One region of the Pantoea sp. X-Soil-YNGN-785 genome, then DNA from elsewhere that is predicted to be linked to it. Evidence: riboswitches for the same ligand, from Rfam matches in the RefSeq annotation. Region 1 holds a riboswitch; each other region holds the start of a gene.
The links. A riboswitch is a leader RNA that binds a small molecule or an ion and turns the genes downstream of it on or off. The one in region 1 is predicted to bind thiamine pyrophosphate.
Positions count from the first base shown of each region.

Region 2: it holds a riboswitch for thiamine pyrophosphate, as region 1 does, so the genes downstream of both, thiC (phosphomethylpyrimidine synthase ThiC) here and thiB (thiamine ABC transporter substrate binding subunit) in region 1, are expected to answer to the same signal.
Region 3: it holds a riboswitch for thiamine pyrophosphate, as region 1 does, so the genes downstream of both, AC6I8E_RS20860 (FAD-dependent oxidoreductase) here and thiB (thiamine ABC transporter substrate binding subunit) in region 1, are expected to answer to the same signal.

Region 1 is NZ_AP035942.1:700,527-703,780, reverse strand. Features, by position in the region: gene sgrR (HTH-type transcriptional regulator SgrR) at 145-1,806, shown strand; TPP riboswitch at 1,842-1,944, shown strand; gene thiB (thiamine ABC transporter substrate binding subunit) at 1,991-2,977, shown strand; gene thiP (thiamine/thiamine pyrophosphate ABC transporter permease ThiP) at 2,953-3,254, shown strand, end outside.
Region 2 is NZ_AP035942.1:246,050-249,303, forward strand. Features, by position in the region: gene thiC (phosphomethylpyrimidine synthase ThiC) at 1-1,914, opposite strand, end outside; TPP riboswitch at 2,002-2,102, opposite strand; gene AC6I8E_RS01090 (Rsd/AlgQ family anti-sigma factor) at 2,255-2,761, opposite strand; gene nudC (NAD(+) diphosphatase) at 2,851-3,254, shown strand, end outside.
Region 3 is NZ_AP035943.1:472,827-476,080, forward strand. Features, by position in the region: gene AC6I8E_RS20845 (ThiF family adenylyltransferase) at 1-144, opposite strand, end outside; gene AC6I8E_RS20850 (thiazole synthase) at 154-909, opposite strand; gene thiS (sulfur carrier protein ThiS) at 912-1,109, opposite strand; gene AC6I8E_RS20860 (FAD-dependent oxidoreductase) at 1,093-2,037, opposite strand; TPP riboswitch at 2,169-2,288, opposite strand; gene AC6I8E_RS20865 (ArsR/SmtB family transcription factor) at 2,435-2,749, opposite strand; gene AC6I8E_RS20870 (alkene reductase) at 2,766-3,254, opposite strand, start outside.

The sequences.
Region 1 (3,254 bases):
CTCAGAAAAGCACTCCACTGAACAGCGAAGTGAGGGTCGAACGCCATTCACTGCTGAATGCCTCCCGCTCTTCCCATAGCGCAAAGTTTGCTCTTAAAATGGGGCAGAAAAAACAGAGCGCTTTTCACCGGGAGTTCCTCTTTTATGTCCTCATCACGTCTGAAGCAGCAGTTCATTCGCCTGTGGCAGAGCTGCCAGGGGCAAACGCAGGAGATTACCCTCAGCGAACTGGCTGACCTGCTGCATTGCTCTCGCCGTCATATGCGTAATCTGCTCAACCGGATGCAGGCTGCAGGATGGCTGATCTGGCAGGCGGAAGCCGGCCGCGGCAGGCGATCGCAACTCACCTTCTGCTACACCGGTCTGGCGTTGCAGCAGCAGCGTGCTGAGGATCTGCTGGAACAGGATCGCATCGATCAACTGGTCCAGCTGGTGGGCGATAAAAACCAGGTGCGGCAGATGATTGGGGCACACCTGGGGCGCAGTTTCCGCCAGGGCAAGCATATCCTGCGGGTGCTCTACTATCGTCCGCTGCTTAACCTGCTGCCCGGTTCGCCGCTGCGGCGCTCGGAAACGCATATTGCGCGACAGATTTTTAACGGCCTGACGCGGATAAATGAGGAAAACGGGGAAATCGAACCCGATATTGCGCACCACTGGCAGCAGACTTCCCCACTTCACTGGCGCTTCTTTGTGCGTCCGGCGATTCGCTTCCATCACGGCAGAGAACTGGAGATGGAGGATGTGCTCGCCACGCTGGAGCGTCAGCGCGCCCATCCACTCTTTTCCCATATCGCGCAGATTGACTCGCCTGCCCCCTGGACGCTGGATATCCGTTTAAGCCAGCCCGACGAGGGATTACCCTGGCTGCTCGGCAGCGTCAGTGCGATGATCCTGCCGCGCGAATGGCCGACACTGCGTGATTTTGCCCGTCAGCCTGTTGGCACCGGTCCCTACCGGGTGATCCGCAATCAGGAGAGCCAGCTGAAAATCGAAGCGTTTGATGACTACTTCGGTTTTCGCGCCCTGATTGATGATGTCTCTATCTGGGTCCTGCCCGACATCAGCAATGAGCTGGTCTATGCCGGTGTCCGACTGCAGGGCGACAGCGTCGATGAAGTTCAGGAGGAGAGCCGCCTTGAAGAGGGCTGCTACTATCTGCTGTTCGATCAGCGTTCAGAGCAGGGTCGCAACGAGGCGGTGCGGCGCTGGGTCAGCTACCTGTTTAACCCCATTGCCCTGCTCAATCATGCCGGCGTCGGCTATCAGCGCTACTGGTTTCCGGCGTATGGTCTGCTGCCGCGCTGGCATCATCGCCGTGATCTGACGCCCGTGGAAAAACCGCCCGGCTTAACCCATCTGACGCTGACCTGGTACAGTCAGCATGTGGAGCATGAGGGCATCGCCAACGCGCTGCGTCCGCTGCTGGCAGCGCATGGCGTCACGCTGGAGACACGCGAGATCAGCTACGAAAGCTGGTATCAGGGCGAGGCGGAAAGTGATATCTGGCTGGGCAGCGTGAACTTTACCCTGCCGCTGAATTACTCCCTGTTCGCGCAGCTTTATGAGATCCCGCTGCTGCATCACTGCCTGCCGATCGACTGGCATGGCGATGCGGCCCGCTGGCGTGAGAAAACACTGCCGCTGGCCGAATGGAGCAAGCAGTTAGTCGAAGAAGCCGGTTTGCATCCGCTGTTTCACCACTGGCTGCTACTGGAAGGACAGCGCAGCATGCGCGGCGTGCGGATGAATACGCTGGGCTGGTTTGATTTTAAATCGGCCTGGTTCGCGCCACCGGCGCTGTGACGCTTTCGCCCCGGCGCTGAAATGACTAGAATGTGACGTTCTCAACGGGGTGCGGCCTGCCACAAGCAAGCCGCTGAGAGAGACCCGTCGAACCTGATTCGGTTAATACCGACGTAGGGATTTGAGAGGCCTCTGTGCTCAGATCCTTTGCGACTCATCCCCTATTCTCCTGAAGGAGCGCAAAGTGTTAAACAAAGTTCTGCCGGTGCTGCTGTTACTCTCCGCCCCCGTTCTGGCGGCAAAACCAGTTCTCACGGTCTACACCTACGACTCCTTCTCCGCCGACTGGGGCCCTGGCCCGGCAGTGAAAAAAGCCTTTGAAGCCCAGTGCGACTGCGAGCTGAAATTCGTCACGCTGGAAGATGGCGTCTCGCTGCTGAACCGCGTCCGCATGGAAGGCAAAAACAGCAAAGCCGATGTGGTGCTGGGGCTGGATAACAATCTGGTGCAGGCGGCGCAGAAAACCGGCCTGTTTGCCGAAAGTCAGGTCGACACCTCGACATTAAAACTGCCCGATGGCTGGCACAACACCACCTTCGTGCCGTTCGATTATGGCTACTTCGCCTTTGTCTATGACAAAACCCGGCTGAAAAATCCGCCAAAAAGCCTGAAAGAGCTGGTCGACAGCCCGGAGAAGTGGCGGGTGATCTACGAAGATCCCCGCACCAGCACGCCCGGCTTAGGTCTGCTGCTATGGATGCAGAAGGTCTATGGCGATCAGGCTCCGCAGGCGTGGCAAAAGCTGGCGCAGAAAACTGTGACGGTCACTAAAGGCTGGAGTGAAGCCTATGGCCTGTTCCTGAAGGGTGAAGGCGATCTGGTGCTGAGCTACACCACCTCACCGGCTTATCACATTATCGAAGAGAAGAAAGAGAACTACGCTGCCGCGTCCTTTGCCGAAGGACACTATCTGCAGGTTGAAGTGGCCGCGCAGTTAGCCAGCAGCAAGCAGCCGGCGCTGGCACAGCAGTTCATGAAATTTATGGTCTCGCCTGACTTCCAGCGCACTATCCCCACCGGCAACTGGATGTACCCGGTGATCGACACGCCACTGCCAGCGGGTTTCGCGGCGCTCAGCGTGCCTTCCATCGCACTGCAGTTCTCGCCGGAAGAGGTTGCCAGCCAGCGTTCGGGCTGGATTAGCCAGTGGCAACGCGCCGTCAGCCGCTGATGCCGCGCTGGCTGATCCCCGGTTCCCTCGCCACGGTGTTACTGACACTCGTGGCGTTTCTGGCCTTCGGTGCACTCTGGAGCGCCGCACCGGACACGGACTTACGCGGCGTGCTGCAGGATGACTACCTGCATCACGTTATCGCGTTCTCTTTCGCTCAGGCGCTGCTCTCCGCCCTGCTGTCGCTGCTGCCTGCAGTACCGCTGGCGCGGGCGCTCTATCGACGCAGCTTCCCAGGCCGCCAACTGCTGCTGCGCCTGTGCGCCATGACGCTGGT
Region 2 (3,254 bases), 450 kb from region 1:
CTTAATGGCATCGGCAGGGTGATAGAGCTCACTGCCGCGGCTGCGGAAACGATCTGACATCTGCGCCATGCCAACTTCAACCGGCTCGGCACGGGCATCCTGGCGTGCCGCAAACTCGCGCACCTCCTGGGAAATTTTCATTGAGCAGAATTTGGGGCCGCACATTGAGCAGAAATGGGCCACCTTGCCCGACTCCTGCGGCAGGGTTTCATCATGCATCGCCCTTGCCGTATGGGGATCCAGCGCCAGGTTAAACTGATCTTCCCAGCGGAATTCAAAGCGCGCTTTGGACATGGCGTTATCACGGATCTGCGCACCGGGGTGGCCTTTCGCCAGATCGGCAGCATGCGCCGCGATTTTGTAGGTGATCAATCCCTGCTTCACGTCCTCTTTGTTCGGCAGACCCAGATGCTCTTTGGGCGTGACGTAGCACAGCATGGCGCAACCAAACCAGCCAATCATGGCGGCACCGATACCCGAGGTGAAGTGGTCGTAGCCGGGCGCGATGTCAGTGGTCAGCGGGCCAAGCGTGTAGAAGGGGGCTTCATCGCACAGGTCGAGCTGTTCGGTCATATTACGGCGGATCATATGCATCGGCACATGTCCCGGACCTTCAATCATCACCTGAACGTCATACTCCCAGGCAATACGCGTCAGTTCACCCAGGGTTCGCAGTTCGGCAAACTGCGCCTCATCGTTGGCATCCTGAATCGAACCCGGACGCAGACCATCGCCCAGCGACAGGGAGACATCGTAAGCGGCGCAGATTTCACAGATCTCCCGGAAGTGCTCATACAGGAAGCTCTCCTGATGATGCGACAGGCACCATTTGGCCATGATCGATCCCCCCCGCGACACGATCCCGGTGAGACGTTTCGCCGTCATCGGGACATAACGCAGCAGCACGCCCGCGTGGATAGTGAAGTAATCGACGCCCTGTTCCGCCTGCTCCAGCAGCGTGTCCCGGAATATTTCCCAGTTCAGCGCCTCAGCCACGCCATTCACTTTTTCCAGCGCCTGATAGATCGGCACGGTACCGATGGGCACCGGGCTGTTTCGCAAAATCCATTCTCGCGTTTCATGAATATAGCGACCGGTAGAGAGATCCATCACCGTATCGGCACCCCAGCGGGTCGACCAGACCAGCTTTTCCACTTCTTCCTCGATAGAAGAGGTGACTGCCGAGTTACCGATATTGGCGTTGACCTTAACCAGGAAGTTACGACCAATGATCATCGGCTCCGATTCCGGGTGATTGATATTGGCAGGGATGATGGCGCGTCCGGCAGCGACCTCCTGACGGACAAACTCGGGGGTGATGTCGGCGGGCAGATGTGCGCCAAAACTGTGTCCCGGATGCTGTTGCAGCAGCACCTCACTGCGGATTCGCTCACGGCCCATGTTTTCCCGCAGGGCGATGAACTCCATTTCCGGGGTAATCCTGCCCTGACGGGCATAGTGCAGTTGCGTGACACGGCGGCCTGCACGGGCGCGGCGCGGTGTCGGAAGGTGATCGAAGCGCAGATGATCCAGCCCCTCGTCAGCCAGCCGCTGCTGGGTATAGCCCGAGCTGTTCTGTTCGAGAAGCTCACTGTCGTCGCGTTCAGCAATCCAGCGAGCGCGCAGCTTTTCCAGACCACGATGCACATCGATCTGCGCCGCGGGATCACCATAAGCACCCGCCGTGTCATAGACCGGCACCGCTTCATTTTGCTCATAGAGAGGCTGTTCTTTGGTGCCGCCGATGTGGGTCGGGCTTAGGGTGATTTCACGCATCGGCACGCGAATATCTTCCCGGCTGCCGGTAATCCAGATGCGACGGGACTGGGGAAAAGCACTGCCGCTTTGCAGGGAATCGATAAATTCCTGCGCCTGGGCACGTTGTTCACGACGGGTCATTTTTGGGTCAGACATAGCAATCTTCCTGTTAAAGGGGAACGATGCTTGTCCGGAGTTCGGAAGGAGTAACCGTATAGACAGCACAGGCATGCTGGCATACAGAGAATTTTTACTCTTGTTCCCTACGCAGGTTCTAACCTGGTCAGGTTCCGCGGATCCCGAATTAACGGTCTCAGCCCAACTGGGCACTCCGACAAGAAGCAGTTTTTACGCGGGTGTCTGATAACAGACCCGGGCGTAAAAACCTTACATTTCAACGCTAAAATAACAAAGGTTCTCTGGAGAGTACTCCTCAGAACCTGTTCAGCATAAAAGGGCTACGGGATAATCTCAAGCCCTTTGCCGTTGTTAACCATCAAGCCGGACGCGCGATATGGCTGTCATTCGCCACTGGCGGCGTAGCAAGCTGGTTATCCCAGGCCAGCTGGATCAGCTTATCTTCCAGCGTAAAGCGTGATTCCAGCACTTCGCCCACTTCGGAGAGTGCCTGCTGGAAGGTCATGCAGTTTTCATCGTCAATCGCCTGCTGCAGGTGACCGTCATACAGCTGCATCAGACGCTCAGTATTCGCTTCCAGCGGAGGGTAGATCTGCGCGGCAGCGATCATCGGGCTGTCGCCACTCATTTCGCTGATTACGCGCTCATAGATACTGAAGTGACCGGCAGAAAGATAGTCGACCAGGCCGTGACAGAAGTTGTCGAGCGCCTGCTCGTCAAGACGCGTCAGCGCCTCTTTTTTAGGTTTAAGACCGACCAGGTGATAATAGGTCACCAGTAGCTGGCGGCGTGCTTCAAGCCACGAATCGACCAGTTCATTACTGCCACCTACGCGTTCAGCCAGGACGTCTAACTGGTTAAGCATATCTAACTCCATGTGAGTTATAGTTGTTTATCTACACACTTAACATCAGGGCTTCAGCGTGCGGGTTGACGCTAAGGATGACGAAATAAATGCAATGCGAAATCTCAAGCGTAGACGCTGGATGGTGGATTGTCAGCCATGAACAGAAACTTTGGTTGCCACAAGGTGATTTACCCCACGGAAACGCCGAAAAATTTGGTTTAACCGGCAGTAAGGCCCGGACCATTGGTGAATGGCAGGGCGAAAAAGTCTGGCTGATTTGTGAGCCGCGTTCTTCCGATATGTTCTCCGTGCGACAGCTGATCGATCAGGATGTGGAGCTGTTTCAGCTGGTGGGTCGCGGTGTACAGCTGGCGGAATTCTACCGTTCTCATCGCTGGTGCGGCTATTGCGGCCATGAGATGCACCACAGCAAACATGAATTTGCCTGTCTCTGCAGCCATTGCCGTGAGCGTTACTATCCGCAGATCGCGCCCTGCATCATTGTGGCTAT
Region 3 (3,254 bases), on a different replicon from region 1:
CCCTACGCCCGCGCCGGCCAGTAACGGCAACAGTGTCGCGCTGAGTCCGCCCGCACCCACCACCAGCACCCTTGCCCTGCTCAGGCGCTGTTGCCCTGCTTCACCGATCTCCGGCAACATGGTCTGTCGCTGATACCGATCCATTGCTGCTCCTCAGAACTGTGCCAGACCAAAAATGGGTGTTGAAGCTGACGCCATGTCACGCTGCTCCATCAATCCCGCCTGAAACGCCTCATGCCCGCCGTGGATCGCGGCGGCAAAGGCACCCGCCATCCGCACCGGATCGCGTGCTTTCGCCACCGCGGTGTTTAGCAGCACGCCATCAAAACCCATCTCCATCGCCTGCGCCGCCTGGCCTGGCGCACCGATGCCCGCATCAATTATCAGCGGCACATCTTTAAACCACGCACGCATGGCGCGGAGTCCCTCGATGTTGCGCAGCCCCTGGCCGGAACCAATTGGCGCGCCCCAGGGCATCAGCACTTCACAACCCGCTTCCAGCAGCTTCTCGCCGACAATCAGATCTTCGGTGGTGTAGGGAAAGACCTGGAAGCCATCAGCGCAGAGGATCCGGGCCGCTTCAACCAGCGCAAAGGGATCGGGCTGCAGCGTGTCGGCATGACCAATCACTTCCAGCTTGATCCACGGCGTGTCGAACAGTTCACGCGCCATCTGTGCCGTCGTCACCGCCTCTTTTACCGTATGGCAGCCCGCGGTATTCGGCAGAATCCGTTTGTTGAGCCGCTGCAACAGCGTGCGAAAGGCACCGCCTTCGCTGCCTTCACGACGCAGACTGACGGTAATTATCTCCGCACCTGATGCATCGATAGCCTGATGCAGAATGTCGGGTGACGGATATCCGGCGGTGCCAAGCAGAAAACGGGATTGCGGAGTGAATTGATAGAACATGGTTAACCTCCCTGCATCGGTGACAGGATTTCCAGCTGGCTGCCCGCTTGAAGCTGCTGGCTGACATAACGGCTGCGCGGCACAAACTCACCGTTCAGTGCGGTGGCGACGGTGCGCGGGTCGATCTGCTGCTCCGCCATAAGTTCCGCCAGCGTTGTTGCGCTGGTTTCAATCGTGCGTCCATTAAGTTGAACTCGCATGAGTCATCTCCTGAGTGAGTTGCAGCATGAGTTTTTCAGCCATAATCGGGGCCAGTAAAAAGCCGTGGCGGTACAGCCCGTTTAACGAGAAGCGCCCATTTTCATAGCGGACTTCCGGCAGGTTCTGGCGGTAGGCGGGACGCAGACCGGTGCCGCTCTCTACGATCCGTGCTTCAGCCAGCGCCGGATGCAGACTGTAAGCCGCGCTCAGCAGCTCCATCATCGCCCTGGCGCTGATCGGGCTGCTGTCGTGACTTTCGACCATGGTGGCTCCAAGCATGAAGTGGCCTCCGGCACGCGGCACCAGATAGCAGGGAAAGCGCGGATGCAGCAAACGGACCGGACGGGAGAGCTGAACGTCATGCGTATGCAGGATCAACATTTCGCCCCGCACGGCGCGCAGAGCGGGCTGCTGATCAAGAGCGTGGATGCCGCGGCAGTCGATGATTTTGCCGCCGGGTTTGCCGCTGTGAAAGGGTATGCCCGCCTCGTGCAGTGTGACGCGCAGTTGCTGCAGTGCGCAGCGCGGATCAAGATGCGCCTCTGCAGCAAAGAACAGGCCGCGGGCAAAGCGATTTTCCAGCGCCGGTTCGATGTCACCGGGGGCGACCCACTGATGCTGCTGCGTCATGCTGGCGAAGCGCGTCAGTTCGCGGCTGTCACGCGGTGGCGCAACCACCAGCGTGCCCTGCTGCTCCACGCCGTCGACGCGTTTCGCCCACCATCCGGCAGCGTGCTGGCCCCATTCGATGACCTGGTGTGGCGCGCTTTCTGCTTCGCACCAGGGCGCAAGCATGCCCCCCGCCCAGTGCGAGGCGGCACGACAGTCAGGCTGCGTAATGACTTCAACGGCTTCTCCCCGTTCCAGCAGTAGCGTGGCGACACACAGCCCGGCAACGCCGCTGCCCAGCACCGACCAGCGGCTCATGGTGCCCACCGGAGAGGAAGAGAGTGATTAAGAATGAGATGTTTCACTTTGGCCTCGTTATCGGTTAACGAAGACCCGTGATACAGAGGGAATAGGCAAAGACGTCGCGAACGCGCGCCTGCGGCAAGTATCGGATGCGATACCCGTCTTCCTACGCCAGTATCAACTGGGTCAGGTTCTAAGGGTCGCTAAGCCGCGCACTGCGCTATTAGCCTCTCAGTCTCTCTGGCGAGACTCCCCTGACGGCTTTAGTTGTAAGTTAAGCGGGCAGCTTCGTCAAGCCGCGTGCGTGAAGACGAGTCAGAAATCCGGGGGATAGGTGCAGGCGTTTACTGTAAGTGCAAAGACTCAGCATTCGCAGATAAGATAACAGAGAAGTGCTGAAACGGCAGGCGCCCTAAAGCGCCTGCAGCGATTGTGTCACCACGTCGGTTATTTCACGAATACGTGGTTCAGCGCGGCGATAATAGGTCCACTTCCCGACTTTGCTGGCTTCGACCAGCCCCGCATTGTGCAGGGCTTTCAGGCATAACGAAGTAGCGGGCTGTGATAAGCCCGCCTTGTCCTGGATGAGGGTGGCACAGACGCCATACTGAGCGAAGGGATAGAGCTGAGAATAGCCCGCAAACGCTTCGTCAGGATTTTTAAGCCACTTTAGTACTGCCACCCGGGTCGGGTTGGACAGTAACTTCAGGGCATTTTCGGGGGACATGCCGCCTCACATAAGATCAGGATTGAAAAACAGGATAGTCAGTATAGCCTTTCTCAGTGCCGCCATACAGGGAAGCGTGATCGACGGGATTCAGCGGATAACCTGCTTTAATGCGTGCCGGCAAATCGGGATTCGCAATAAACGAGCGGCCAAAACCCGCCAGATCGCCCCAGCCTTTATCAAGCATATGCTGTGCTTTTTCCGCCGTGTAGCGACCAGAATAGATGATCGGAGAACGGAATGTTTCCCGCAGCGCAACCCGGAAACTCTCTGGCATATCCGGGCTATTATCCCAGTCCGCTTCGGCAATAGAGAGATAGCCAACTTCCAGCTCATTCAGCAACTCCGCGGCGCGGATATAGGTCGCATGGGGATCGCTTTCAACCAGGCCAAGATAGACGCGCTCTTCGTCAGTACTCGAAAACAATGGCGCAAACCGCACGCCAACACGGTGGCTGCCAAATACCGCGCTGACCGCCTCAACAACTTCACGCAGGAAACGCAG